Regions from separate parts of the Methylobacterium carpenticola genome, predicted to be linked through region 2. Evidence: riboswitches for the same ligand, from Rfam matches in the RefSeq annotation. Region 2 holds a riboswitch; each other region holds the start of a gene.

Region 1 (4,271 bases), 400 kb from region 2:
CGCCTCCTGCGGCCCGATCCGCACCGCGTCGAGGGCGAGGGGCGGCAGGGCCGCCCGCCGCTCGGCTTCCGTGAGGGCGGGGAAGCCGACGAACAGCATCACCAGCCCCGACACGAACCAGACCGCGAAGAACAGCCCGGTCGCGATGCCGAGCCAGCGGTGGCCGAGATGCAGCCAGCGCTTCAGGCGTTTGCGCACCGGCACGTCAGAACCGCACCAGATAGGCGATCTCGATCGAGCGCGGCTGGCCGAGGAGCCAGGAATTGGTGTTGCCCGACACGGCGTAGATCTTGTCCGTGAGGTTGTAGCCGCGCAGCGACAGGCGTGAATCCGGCGTCACCTGCCGGTCGAGACTGGCATTGACCAGGGTGTAGCCCGGCCGGCGCACGCTGTTGGCGAAATCGCTGAAGACCGGCCCGACATTGTTGATCCCGAGCCGCGCCACCCAGCCCGGGGCGAAGGCGTAGGCGACCCAGACATTGGTGACGCGCTCCGGCACGTCGACCGGCACGTTGCCGGCGTACGACACCACGGTCCCGTTCACCGGCTGGGAGAAGGCGTCGTAGCGGGCCTGGAGCAGGGCGGTGTTGGCCTCGATCCGCCAGTGATCGTCGAGGGCGAAGGCCAGGGCGGCCTCGACGCCCCGCGAGGATTGGCGGCCGACCTGCCGCGACACGGTCGGACGGTCGGGGTCGGGCACCAGGAGGTTGTCCTTGGCGATGTGGTAGGCGGCGAGCGTCCACTCGCCCCGGCCGCCGGCGAAGATCCCCTTCGCGCCCGCCTCGATCTGCTCGCCCGTGGCGAGGTTGAACTGCGCCTGCGACACGCTCGTGGTGATCAGGCTGCCCAGCGGATCGGCCGCGGTGGCGTATTGCGCGTAGAGCGCGAGGTCGGGAACCGGGTTGTAGACCGCGCCGAAGCGGTAGCTGAGGGATTCGAAGGTCTTGGTGAAGGCCGTGCCGGCGAGCGGCCGCTCCACCGTGACGGTGGGGGAATCGAAGCGCACGCCGGAGATCAGCGCGAGCTGCGGCGTCAGCTCCAGCCGGTCCTCCGCGAAGACCGAGGCCTGGTTCATCCGCGAGATGATGTCCCGGCGGGTGCCGGCGAGGTTGAGGAAGGAGCCCGGCACCGGGCGCAGGAGATCGACGGTGGTCTCGCCGTCGAAGGGCGTGTTGCTGTCGCGCGCGAAGGCGACGTGGTTCACGTCGAAGCCCGCCACCACGGTGTTCGGCAGGCCGAAGAGGCTGTGGCGGTAGGTGGCGTCGAAGCGGTTCCCGACCTGCTCCTGATGGTGGAGGATCTCGATGTAGTCGCTGCGGCTGACCCGGCCCGTGGCCGGCAGGTAGGTGTACTGCTCCACGTCGCGCCAGTGCCGCTCGGTGGAGAGCCGGTAGGCGGTGTTGCGGATCGTGATATCCGCGCTCGGGGTCCACTCGGTGCGCAGCTGCGTCCAGTTGTCGAGCCAGGCGATGCGCGCGTCCTGGACGTTGTAGTTGGTGAAGCGGATGCGCTCCGGCACGCGGTTGTCGATGAGCGGCGAGCCCCAGTAGCGGGCGGGCTCGTTGGTGCCGAGGTCGTGCGAGAGGGTGAAGCTGAGGTCGGGGGCGGCCCGGAGCGTCACCGCGCCCGAGACCGCGAGGTTGCGGAAATCGCCGTCCGGCCGGATCCAGCCATCCGCGCGGTTGCCGCTGACGGTGACGCGATAGGCCATCGCCTCGCCGATGGGGCCGCCCGAATCGAGGGCGAGCCGCGCCGTGCCGTCCGAGCCGAGGGCGGCCTGGGCCTCGTTCACGGGCGTGAAGACCGGCTTCTTCGGCACCACGTTGATCACGCCGCCGATGGCGCCCTCGCCGTAGAGCACGGAGGCCGGGCCGCGCAGCACCTCGATCCGCTCCGCCGACCAGGGATCGAACGGGAAGGTGACGGTGCCCGCCCCGACATAGAGCCGCGTGCCGTCGTAGAGCTGCTGCACCGAGCCCGCCCCGGCGAAGCCCCGGCTGGTGAAGGAGAGGTTGCCGTTCCCGGGCGCCGCGATGCTGGTGATGCCGGTGGCGTTCTGCGTCACCGCATCCGCGATGGTGGTCTGGCCGCGGGCGCGGATGGTCTCGCCCGAGATCACGTCGATGCTGGCCGGGGTCTGGAGCGGGGTCAGGCCGAGGCGGCTGCCGGAGCGGGCCGGCGTCTCGAGGGCGAGGCCGGGGGGCGGACCCTCGCGGAAGCGGCCGGCCACGTCGATCGTGTCGAGGGCGATCTCCTGCGCGCCGGCGGGCGCGGCGAGGAGGAGGGCGAAGAGCGGGGAGGAGGCGCGAAGCGCGGGCATGGGGGATCCGAAGCGGGCCGTCGTCCCCTTCCGTAGCCGAGCTGGCAAGGGATGTAACGTTATAAAGTTACATACCCGGGACCGACGGGCAGCCCTGGCCGATCGCCCTGCGGCATCGGTTCGGGATTCGGGTCGGCGGGCGGCAGCGGTCACGGCGGGCGGAGGACGGGTGTGGCACGTCACCGCGAACGCAGCCGCACGGCCGCTTCGCGCCCGATCCGGCTCCCACCAGGACACCCCGCCCGGCGTGCTCGCGTGTGACCACGGCTGACGGCAGGTCTCCTGGCTCGCGGGTCAGCACCCCCCATCGTCTTCCCAGGGATGGCCCCAGTGACGTCGTGATGGAGGGCTCGCCGCTCACAGTTGCGGGGGCAGCCGCGGCTTCGGGCCTGCGCCCTCACCACGTTCCCTTTTGATCCCCGAGGGGAACCGTCGCCGCGAAGCTTAGCCTCAGGGGAAGGTTGGGGTCAATCGTTGCCCGGTGCCGGTGCCGGGGCTTGATCCGGATCAAGGCGGCGGCGTGCCCGGCCGGTGAGAACGATCCCCGACGACGCCATCCCGGCCGTCCCTGTCGAGGATCCTCCGATGACCGCTCACGTCCTGACCCTGCCCGTGCCGCCCGCCCGCCCGGCGGTTCGCACGCGGGCGGGCGACCTGCCCACCCTGACGCTGCTCGGAATCGCCGTCGCGGCCTCGCTGGTCACCGAGGTTCTGGTCCTGCTCGTCCTCTGACGGGCTCCTCAGGAGCGGGGTGCCTCCGGCGCCGCGCGGCTGCGCCCGTCCAGGGCCTCCGAGTAGATCGCGAAGGCGTCCGCGTAGGCCACCTCGCGCGGGTTGTTCACGAGGAGCCGGGTCTGCTTCATGGCATCCGCGGCGAGGCGCGGCAGATCCGCCTCGCCGATGCCGACCGCCGCCAGGGAAGCCGGCACGCCGCATTCGCGGCAGATCACCCCGAGGCTCTCCACGAAGCGGGCCGCGGCCTCCGCCGGGGCGAGCCCGGCCGCGGCGGGATCGAGGATCGGCGCGAGTTCCGCGTAGAGGCCCTGCGCCTCGGGCAGGTTGAAGCGCATCACCCCCATCAGCACCAGGGCGTTCGAGAGCCCGTGCGGCACGTGGAAGAGCGCCCCGATCGGATAGGCGAGGGCGTGCACCGCCGCGACCGGCGCGTTCGCGAAGGCCATGCCGGCGAGCATCGAGCCGAGCAGCATGCCGCCCCGCGCCGCGCGGTCGGCGCCGTCCCGGCAGGCCGCGCGGATATGCGCCGAGAGCAGCGCCAGGGCTTGGCGGGCGAGCTGGTCCGACATCGGGTTCTTGCGGTGCCGGCTCGTATAGGCCTCGATGGCGTGCACCATCGCGTCGATGCCGGTCGCCGCCGTCACCGGGGCGGGCAGGCCGAGGGTGAGATCCGGGTCGAGCACCGCCCAGTCGGGCAGGAGGGCGGGGGCGACCACGCCCTTCTTCTCGTCGCTCGGCGTCGTCACGATCGAGATCGGCGTCACCTCGGAGCCGGTGCCGGCGGTGGTCGGCACGAGGATCAGGGGCAGGCGCCGGCCCTTCGCCAGCCCGACGCCGTAGAGCGATTCGAGGGGCTCGTCGCTCCGCGCCAGATAGGCGACGAGCTTCGCCGTATCGAGGGCCGAGCCGCCGCCGATCGCGAGCACGAGGTCCGTCGCCTCCGCCCGGGCCTGCGCGGCCGCGGCCTCGATCACGGCGGCGGGCGGATCGGCCACCACGGCGTCGTAGACGGTGACGGCGAGGCCGGCGGCCGCGAGGGCCGCTTCCGCCGCCGCGGTCAGGCCGGCGCCGCGCACGCCCCGGTCGGTCACGAGCAGGACGCGCCGCGCCCCGAGCGATCCGATGATCCCGGGCAGCTTCGCGCTCGCGCCGGGCTCGAACAGGATGTTGGGGCAGGTCTGGAAGGTGAAGGGCGTCATGGGGTGATCTCGCGAGG
Region 2 (4,271 bases):
GAGCAACACCAATCTCTCGGACGAGGATCGACTGGCTCTTGAACGCCTGCCTTTCCACGAGAAGGTGCTCTGGGCACGCTAGGATCTGACTCAGGAAGGCAACCGCCCGTCCAACTGCTACCTTTTGGTGGAGGGCTGGCTCATCCGCTGCAAGGTGTTGCGCGACAGCAGGCGGCAGATCCTCTCGTTGCATGTTCCGGGCGAAGTACCCGACCTGCATGCCTTGTACCTGCACGCAACAGATTGCGCTCTGGCTACCCTGACCCACGCTAGAGTCGCCTGCATCCCGCACGAGGCCTTTCGTACTTTGATAGCTGCTCGCCCCACGATTGCAGCGGCACTCTGGCGAGAGACACTGATCGACGCGCAGATCTACCAGCAGCGGGTGATCGGGCTGGGTCGTCGCGGTGCGCTGGGCCGTATCGCCCACCTTTTCTGCGAGACGTACGTCAGGCTAAGCGCCACCGGCTTGGCCAAGGATCACCGCTGCGAGTTCCCGCTCACACAAGCCGATGTAGGCGACGCAGTCGGGCTCTCGACGGTGCACGTCAACCGTTCGCTGCAGACCCTGCGTGCGGAGCAGCTGATCAGCTGGCAGGGGCGTTCACTGGAGATATTGAACTGGAAGAGGCTGGTGGCGGTGGCTGACTTCGACCCCGCCTACCTGCACTTGGACAAGTCGGCAGCATCATGAGCCTGCAATTGTAAAATCCTGAACTTGATTAGACAGACAGTGTCAGCCTCACTTCCCTTCAGCCCGACCGAGGATGGCTTGGCGTGCGGTCACGCCGTCAAGCCCTGCGCCTGCGGCGCACCGCTTCGCGGCTTCGGGGCCTGACCGCCTGACCGAACCAAGCCAGAGGTTTTCAGGCCGAAAATGGCTTGCTGCAGGAGCACTACTCTCCCCTTGATCGCGCCTCAACCTGACACTGTCCGACAGATCAAATCCTGACTTTTACACTGAATTTCAGTCTACTCGCCCTGCTGTGATCGACCGCATGTGCAGAGCCAGCCATGATCATCAGCACCTCGGCAGCGGCGTCGTGTAGCGCGGCGTGCGCATCTCGAACTTCGTCGGCCACGTCCGCTCGGCGATGGCCGAGTAGTCCGCGCACGCCATCATCGCGCAACGCGCCGAGCCTACTGCTGCGAGCATGACACGCCGCAATCCCCGCCGTGCCTACGACCGCCAGGGCCGGGAGATCGCCCCGCCCACGATCGGCAGTTTGCGCGCGCAGGGCGATACCACAGCGGCCGTGTTCTGCTACGTGCCAGACTGCCACCGCAGCGTGGTCATCAGCACCGACCGCTTCCCAGCCGACTTGCCCTTCCCCGACATCGTGCACGCCCACCGGAATTCGCCAGCAGTGTCCCGTCGTTTTCTGGACATCAATGCGATGTGCCCTGCGGGGCACACACCAGCAGATCTTACGGGATGCCGTTGACCGTCAGACACCCGACTGCAACACAGATCAGGACGGTTCCCCTCGGGGATCAAAAGGGAACGCGGTGCGGGTTCATGCCCCAAGCCGCGGCTGCCCCCGCAACTGTAAGCGGCGAGCCTGCCATCACCAGCGTCACTGGGTGCCTCACCCGGGAAGACGATGGCAGGCCCTGACCCGTGAGCCAGGAGACCTGCCGTCAGCCGTGGTCACACGCGAAACGCGTCGGGCGGGGTGTCCTGACGGGTGTCGAAGCGGGCCATCGCGCCCGCCCGACCTTGCTCGCGGTGACGTGCCACTGCCGTTGCCCGAGGCTCGCCCGTGTTCTCGCTCTTCCCCCAGGCTGTTTCTCCGCCGTGCGCGCGCGTGAAGGCGGCGCTGCTCCTGTCGACCGCTGCTGCGATCTTCACTCCAGTGGGCACGCATGCCCAGGAGCAGGCACCGGCATCCGGCGGAAGCGTGATGGCCCTCGACCAGATCACGGTCGCAGGCCAGAGGTCGGGCGTGAACCTGCTGGCACCCACCCCCTACACGGCCGCGCCAGCCGGGCTCAATCTTGCCACGCCGAACCGCAGCGGCAGCCGCCTCGACCTCTCGCCGCTGGAGACGCCGGCCAGCATCGAGATCATCTCCGGCCAGAAGATCCGCGAGCGCGGGCAGGAGACGGTGCAGGAGGCCGTCACCCAGAATGCCACCGGCATCACCACGATCGGCGCGCCCGGCAACGGCTTCGGCTCCTACACCGCCCGCGGCTTTGCCGGCGTCAACTCGGTGATGCAGCTCTACGACGGCACCCGGCTCTACGTCGGCGCTGGCACCATCACGTATCCGTTCGACACCTGGAACGTCGACCGCATCGAGGTGCTGCGTGGTCCGGCCTCCGTGCTCTACGGTGACGGCGCCATCGGCGGCATCATCAACGTGGTGCCCAAGAAGCCGACCCTCGTTCCGATCAATGAGGCCCGCGCCGCGGTAGGCTCCGACGGCATCAAGCGCCTCGCCATCGACTCGGGCGGTCCGGTCAGCGAGAACCTGTTCTACCGCCTCAACGTGAGCGGCAACCAGGCCGACGGCTGGCTGCGGCAGAACGGCGAGTTCTCCAACCTCGCGATCTCCGGCGCGCTGCTGTTCCAGGCCACGCCCGACCTCGCCTTCACGCTCTCGCACGATTACGGCTACCAGGAGCCGCTGCGCTACTTCGGCACCCCGCTGATCGGCGGGCGTGTCGATCCACGCACCCGGTTCAACAACTACAACGTCGATGACAGCCGGATCATCTTCAAGGACAACTGGACTCAGCTCAAGACCGAGTGGACCCCCAGTGCGGACGTGACTATCCGCAACACCGCCTATCATCTCACCTCGAACCGCCGCTGGCGTGACGTCGAGACCTACGCCTTCGTGCCGGCGACCGGCCTGATCCGGCGCTCCGACTACATCGAGATCTTCCACGACCAGGAGCAGATCGGCAACCGCTTCGATGCTGCATTCCGCGGCAATCTGTTCGGGTTCAAGAACGAGTTCGTGGTCGGCTTCGATGTCAACCACATCGACTTCCTGCACACCAACAACTCGCCCTACGGCGGCGTGAGCACCGTCAATCCTTACGTCTTCTCGCCTGGTATCTTCCTTCGGGTGAATGGAACCAGTCCCGGCTACGCCACCACCTCAGACCAGTACTCGCTGTTCGCAGAGGACCGGCTGATCGTCACGGATCAGCTCTCCTTGATCGCCGGCGTGCGCTACGATGCCCCGACCGTCCGCCGCGAGGATCTGCGCAACCCGTCCGCCAACTTCACCAAGGATTTTAGTGCGGTCAGCTACCGGTTCGGCGTCGTCTTCAACCCGATGCCCGACAGCTCGCTCTACGCGAGCTACGCCACGGCCGTCGATCCGGTGAACTCGCTCATCACGCTGTCACTCGCACAGAAGGACTTCGAACTCTCGACCGGCGAGCAGGTCGAGGTCGGTTACAAGCAGGTGTTCTGGGGCGGCCGGGGCGAGTTCACGCTCGCAGGCTACCGGATCAAGAAGGACAACCTGCTCACCGTCGACCCTCAGCGCCCGACCGTGGCGATCCAGGTCGGCAGCCAGTCTTCGCACGGGGTCGAGGCCTTCGTATCTCTCGGTCTGTGGGAGAACTGGCGCATCGAAGGCAACCTCGCCCTGCTGCACGCGCAGTACGACGATTTCCAACAGGCGGTTGGCGGCGTTGCGGTCAACTTCGCAGGCAAGCAGCCGATCAACGTGCCGGAGCGCGTGGCCAATCTCTGGCTGTCCTGGGCTTTCGCGCCACGCTGGGAGGCGCGGGCCGGCGTGCAATTTGTCGGAGAAACCTTCAGCGACTTCGCCAACACCGTGCGGCGGCCAGCCTACGAGGTCGTGAACGCGAGCCTCGACTACCGCGTCACGGACACCTCGCGCTTCAGCGTGCGAGTCTACAACCTGCTCGACACGATCTACCCGGTCACGGGCGGGTCCACCTACTGGCTGCTGGGCCGCCCTCGTTCGGTCGAGGTGGCCTACAACATTGCGTTCTGAGCTGCGATGCGCCGGGTCGTGAAGCGCCTGAAGCGGTGGCTGTACCTTGGCCACCGCTGGCTCGGGATCGCCACCTGCCTGCTGTTCGTGATCTGGTTCGTGTCCGGCGTGGTGATGATGTACGTCGGCTTTCCGGCCCTGACCGAAGCCGAGCGGCGCGCAGCCCTGCCGGGTCTCGCGTGGGATCGTGTCACCCTCTCCCCCGAGGCCGCTCTCAGCGCGGCCGGGCAAACCCGCTTCCCGCGCGAGCTCCGCCTGGCGATGCTCGACCGGGAGCCCGTTTACCGG
Region 3 (4,271 bases), 3.9 Mb from region 2:
GCCGGCGCGCTCGCCTATACGGGCCGCGTCACCGACTTCAAGACCGGCTACGCCTATGGCGGCGGCATCGAGTACGCCATCCCGGCCGACAGCTTCCTCGCCCGGCTCAACCTGCTGAGCTTCGTCGGCGTCCAGACCGCGGCGGTGACGCTGAAGGCCGAGTACCTGCACTACGACCTCGGCAACCGCACGGTGCTAATCAACAACGTCGGCCTGCCGGGCGCGACCGGCTCCTACAACGCGCGCTACCACACCGAGGGCAACCTCGTGCGCGCGGGCTTCAGCTACAAGTTCAACGGCCTCTGAGCCGCGATGCGTGAGCGGGGCGGCCCGGCAGGGCCATCCCGCCGCAAAAGCGCAGGGGGCTCAGAACTCGATCCCCTCCTGCGCCTTCACCCCCGCGGCGAAGTGGTGCTTCACCTGGGCCATCTCGGTCACGAGGTCGGCCGCCGCGATGAGGTCGGGCTTGGCGTTGCGGCCCGTCACGACCACGTGCAGATCCGGCCTGCGCGCGCCCAGAACCGCCACGATCTCGGCGAGGGGCAGGTACTCGTAGCGCAGCGCGATGTTGAGTTCGTCGAGGATGAGGAGGCGGATGCTCTCGTCCTCCATCAGGCGCCGGGCCTGGGCCCAGGCGGCCTCGGCGGCGGCCACGTCCCGCGCCCTGTCCTGGGTCTCCCAGGTGAAGCCCTCGCCCATCGTGTGCCAGGCCACCTGATCGCCGAACCGGTCGAGGGCGAAGCGCTCGCCGGTCTCCCACGCGCCCTTGATGAACTGCACCACGCCGACGCGCCAGCCGCGGCCGAGCGCCCGCAGCATCAGCCCGAAGGCCGCCGTCGACTTGCCCTTGCCGGGGCCGGTATGGACGATCAGCAGACCCTTCTCGATGGTCTTGCCCGCGACCTCGGCGTCCTGAACGGCCTTGCGCTTGGCCATCTTGGCCCGGTGCCGGGCCTCCTCCTCGGTCTCCATCCTCACTCTCCCTTCACGACGAGCGGCAGGCCCGCCACCACGAGGACGACCCGGTCGGCGATGGCCGCGAGCCGCTGATGCAGCCGCCCGGCCTCGTCGCGGAAGCGCCGGGCCAGCGCGTTGTCGGGCACGATGCCGAAGCCGACCTCGTTCGAGACCAGCACCAGCGGCCCCGCGTGCCGCGCGCAAGCGTCCACGAGCGCCCCGGTCTCGGCGGCGAGATCCGCCTCCGCCAGGAGCGCGTTGGTGAGCCACAGGGTCAGGCAATCGACCAGCACGGGCCGCCCGGGCTCCGCCGCGCCGAGCGCGCCGGCGAGGTCGCGGGGCGCGTCGCGGGTCTCCCAGCCCGCGGGCCGGCGGGCCCGGTGCTCGGCGATGCGGGCCCGCATCTCGTCGTCGTAGGCCTGCGCCGTGGCGACGTAGATCCAGGGCGCCGCCGCCGCCTGGACGAGCCGCTCGGCATAGGCGCTCTTGCCCGAGCGGGCGCCGCCGAGCACCAGGGTCAGGCGGGGCAGGGCCGCTGCGTCACTCGCCACCTTGGGTCTCCCCCACAAATCCAAGCCGCGATTCCCTTCGGCCGAGCCCGTGCCGATTGCAAGCCCGGGTCCGAGCCGCTAGTTTCCGCCGCGACGGTGCCTCGGCGACGAGGTGAAAAGGGAACGCGGGACGGGGTGTCAGCCCCGAAGCCGCGGCTGCCCCCGCAACTGTGAGCGGCGCGCATGCCCGCCATCGGCCACTGGAGCGATCCGGGAAGGCGGTGGGCACTTCATCAACGCCGCGAGCCAGGAGACCTGCCGTCACCCGCTGTCTCTCAACGCCGCCGGCGGGGCGGCAGGAGTTCGTCATGGTCGCTGTCACCCGTACCCTTTCCCCCGCGCTCGCCGGCGAACGGCTGACCGCGGTGCTCGTCGCCGCCGTCCTGGGGCTCGGCCTGCTCTTCGTGTCGGGCTTCTCCCCGGCCGTCGCGCTGCACAACGCCGCGCACGACTGGCGCCACGCGCACAACTTCCCCTGCCACTGAGCGCTCGCACGCTCACGTCAGTGCTGGCCCCGCCCGGCGCCCCATGCGCCGGGCGGGCGCTTGCCATGCGGGAATCCCATCCATGACGATCCGATTGATCTCCGCGGCCCTCGTCGCGGGCTTCCTGGCCGCCTGCGTGGCGTCCGGGCTGCAATTCGCCCTGACCTCGCCGCTCATCCTCGAAGCGGAGAAGTACGAGAACCATGCGGGCCTGACCGCCCCCGAGCCCGGCCCGGCCTCGCTCATCGTTCTCGCCCATGCCGAGCACGGCGCCGGCCATGCCCCGGCCGGCACGGCGCCGGATGCCGGGGCTTCGGAGTGGCAGCCGGCGCCCGGCCTGCCGCGGCTCGCCTTCACGGCGCTCGCCACGCTGGTGAGCGGGGTCGGCTACGCGCTCGTCCTCGGCGCGGTGCTGCTGGCGACCGGACGGACGATCACGCGCGGGGAAGCCCTGCGCTTCGCCATCGGCGGCTTCCTCGCCGCGAGCCTCGCCCCGGCGGTCGGCCTGCCGCCGGAACTGCCCGGCATGGGCGGCGAGGCGCTGGAGCTCCGGCAGGCGTGGTGGGTCGCGACGGCGCTCGCCACCGCGGCGGGGCTCTACCTCATCGCCATCCGCGGCGGGGCCGTCGCGGCGGCGGCGGGCCTCGCGCTGATCGTGGCGCCGCATGCCTGGGGGGCGCCGCACGTGGCCGAGAGCGGCGCGCTGCCGGCGGCGGTGGCGGCGCAGTTCGCGGCCCGCTCGCTCGCGGTGGCCTTCGTGTTCTGGACGGTGCTCGGCCTGTCCTTCGGCTGGGCCTGGGACGCCGTCGCCCGCGAGCGCACCGGCCGCGGACGGGTGGCCGCATGAGCGTCACCCTCTACGTCTGCACCACCTGCCGGGCGGAGGGCGATCCGCCCGAGGGGCCGCGGGCCGGGGCCCGGCTGCACACCGCCCTCGCCGAAGCCTTCACGGGCGAGGCCGTGCGGGTCGAGCCGGTGGAATGCCTCTCGGTCTGCAAGCGGCCCTGCACGGTCGCGGTCGCCTCGCCCGGCCGCTGGACCTACGTCTACGGCGATCTCGACCCGGCCAACGCCGCCGCCATTCTCCGGGACGGGCTGCCGCGCTACGCGGCGACGCCCGACGGCATCGTGCCCTGGCGCGAGCGCCCGGAAGCCTTCCGCAAGGGCGTCGTCGCCCGCATCCCCCCGTTTCCCGCATGACCCTGCTTCAGAAGATCCCCTGCACGATCGTCACCGGCTTCCTCGGCGCGGGAAAGACCACGCTCGTGCGCCACGTGGTGGAGCACAACGACGGCCGGCGCCTCGCGATCATCGTCAACGAATTCGGCGATGTCGGCTTCGACGGCTCGCTGCTCGCCTCCTGCGGCGTGCCGGGCTGCGACGAGGACGCGGTGGTGGAGCTGCCGAACGGCTGCATCTGCTGCACGGTGGCGGACGATTTCGTGCCCGCCCTCAACCGTCTGCTCGACCGGCCCGAGCCGCCGGAGCACATCCTGATCGAGACCTCCGGCCTCGCCCTGCCCAAGCCCCTGGTGCAGGCCTTCAACTGGCCGGCGATCCGCTCGCGGGTGACGGTGGACGGCGTCGTCGCGGTGGTGGACGGGCCCGCGGTGGCCGCGGGCGCCTTCGCGGACGACCCGGAGGCGCTCCGGGCCCAGCGCGCGGCCGATCAGGCGGTGGACCACGACAACCCGCTGGAGGAGGTGTTCGAGGACCAGCTCCTCTGCGCCGACCTCGTGGTCATGAACAAGGGCGACCTCCTCGATGCCGAGAGCCGCGCGCGGGTGCGGGCCGAGATCGAGGGACACCTGCCGCGGGCGGTGAAGCTCGTGGAGACGGCGCACGGCGCCATCGACCCGCGGGTGCTGCTCGGCCTCAACGCGGCGGCCGAGGGCGACCTCGCGGCGCGCCCCTCGCACCACGAGACCGAGGAGGACCACGACCACGACGATTTCGACAGCGTGGCGGTCCCGGTCGCGGCGGCGGGCTCGCCGGACGATCTCGCGGCCCGGGTGGCGCGGGCCGCGGAGGTGCCGGGCGTGCTGCGCATCAAGGGCTTCTGCGCCGTGGCCGAGAAGCCGATGCGGCTGGTGGTGCAGGGGGTGGGCCGGCGCATCGCCCACCATTACGACCGCCCCTGGCGGGCCGGAGAGCCGCGCGACGGGCGCCTCGTGGTGATCGGCCTGTCGGGCTTCGACCGTGATGCGGTCGCGACGGCCCTGAAGGGGTAGGATGACGGGCGTGCAGCGGGCGTCTCGCCCTCTGCCGGGGTCCCGGG

The links. A riboswitch is a leader RNA that binds a small molecule or an ion and turns the genes downstream of it on or off. The one in region 2 is predicted to bind cobalamin.
Region 1: another riboswitch for cobalamin. It lies ahead of ACE101_RS03190 (TonB-dependent receptor); the one in region 2 lies ahead of ACE101_RS01435 (TonB-dependent receptor).
Region 3: another riboswitch for cobalamin. It lies ahead of ACE101_RS19330 (CbtB domain-containing protein); the one in region 2 lies ahead of ACE101_RS01435 (TonB-dependent receptor).

What each region holds. Positions count from the first base shown of each region.
Region 1 is NZ_JBHZEO010000001.1:666,001-670,271, forward strand. It holds gene ACE101_RS03185 (PepSY domain-containing protein) at 1-198, opposite strand, end outside; gene ACE101_RS03190 (TonB-dependent receptor) at 206-2,320, opposite strand; cobalamin riboswitch at 2,576-2,768, opposite strand; gene ACE101_RS03195 (hypothetical protein) at 2,906-3,052, shown strand; gene ACE101_RS03200 (iron-containing alcohol dehydrogenase) at 3,061-4,254, opposite strand.
Region 2 is NZ_JBHZEO010000001.1:265,866-270,136, reverse strand. It holds gene ACE101_RS01445 (Crp/Fnr family transcriptional regulator) at 86-694, shown strand; gene ACE101_RS01440 (hypothetical protein) at 1,022-1,156, opposite strand; cobalamin riboswitch at 1,462-1,657, shown strand; gene ACE101_RS01435 (TonB-dependent receptor) at 1,905-3,983, shown strand; gene ACE101_RS01430 (PepSY domain-containing protein) at 3,990-4,271, shown strand, end outside.
Region 3 is NZ_JBHZEO010000001.1:4,125,005-4,129,275, forward strand. It holds gene ACE101_RS19315 (outer membrane protein) at 1-306, shown strand, start outside; gene cobO (cob(I)yrinic acid a,c-diamide adenosyltransferase) at 367-972, opposite strand; gene cobU (bifunctional adenosylcobinamide kinase/adenosylcobinamide-phosphate guanylyltransferase) at 975-1,508, opposite strand; cobalamin riboswitch at 1,586-1,786, shown strand; gene ACE101_RS19330 (CbtB domain-containing protein) at 1,817-1,993, shown strand; gene ACE101_RS19335 (CbtA family protein) at 2,076-2,840, shown strand; gene ACE101_RS19340 (DUF1636 family protein) at 2,837-3,193, shown strand; gene cobW (cobalamin biosynthesis protein CobW) at 3,190-4,224, shown strand.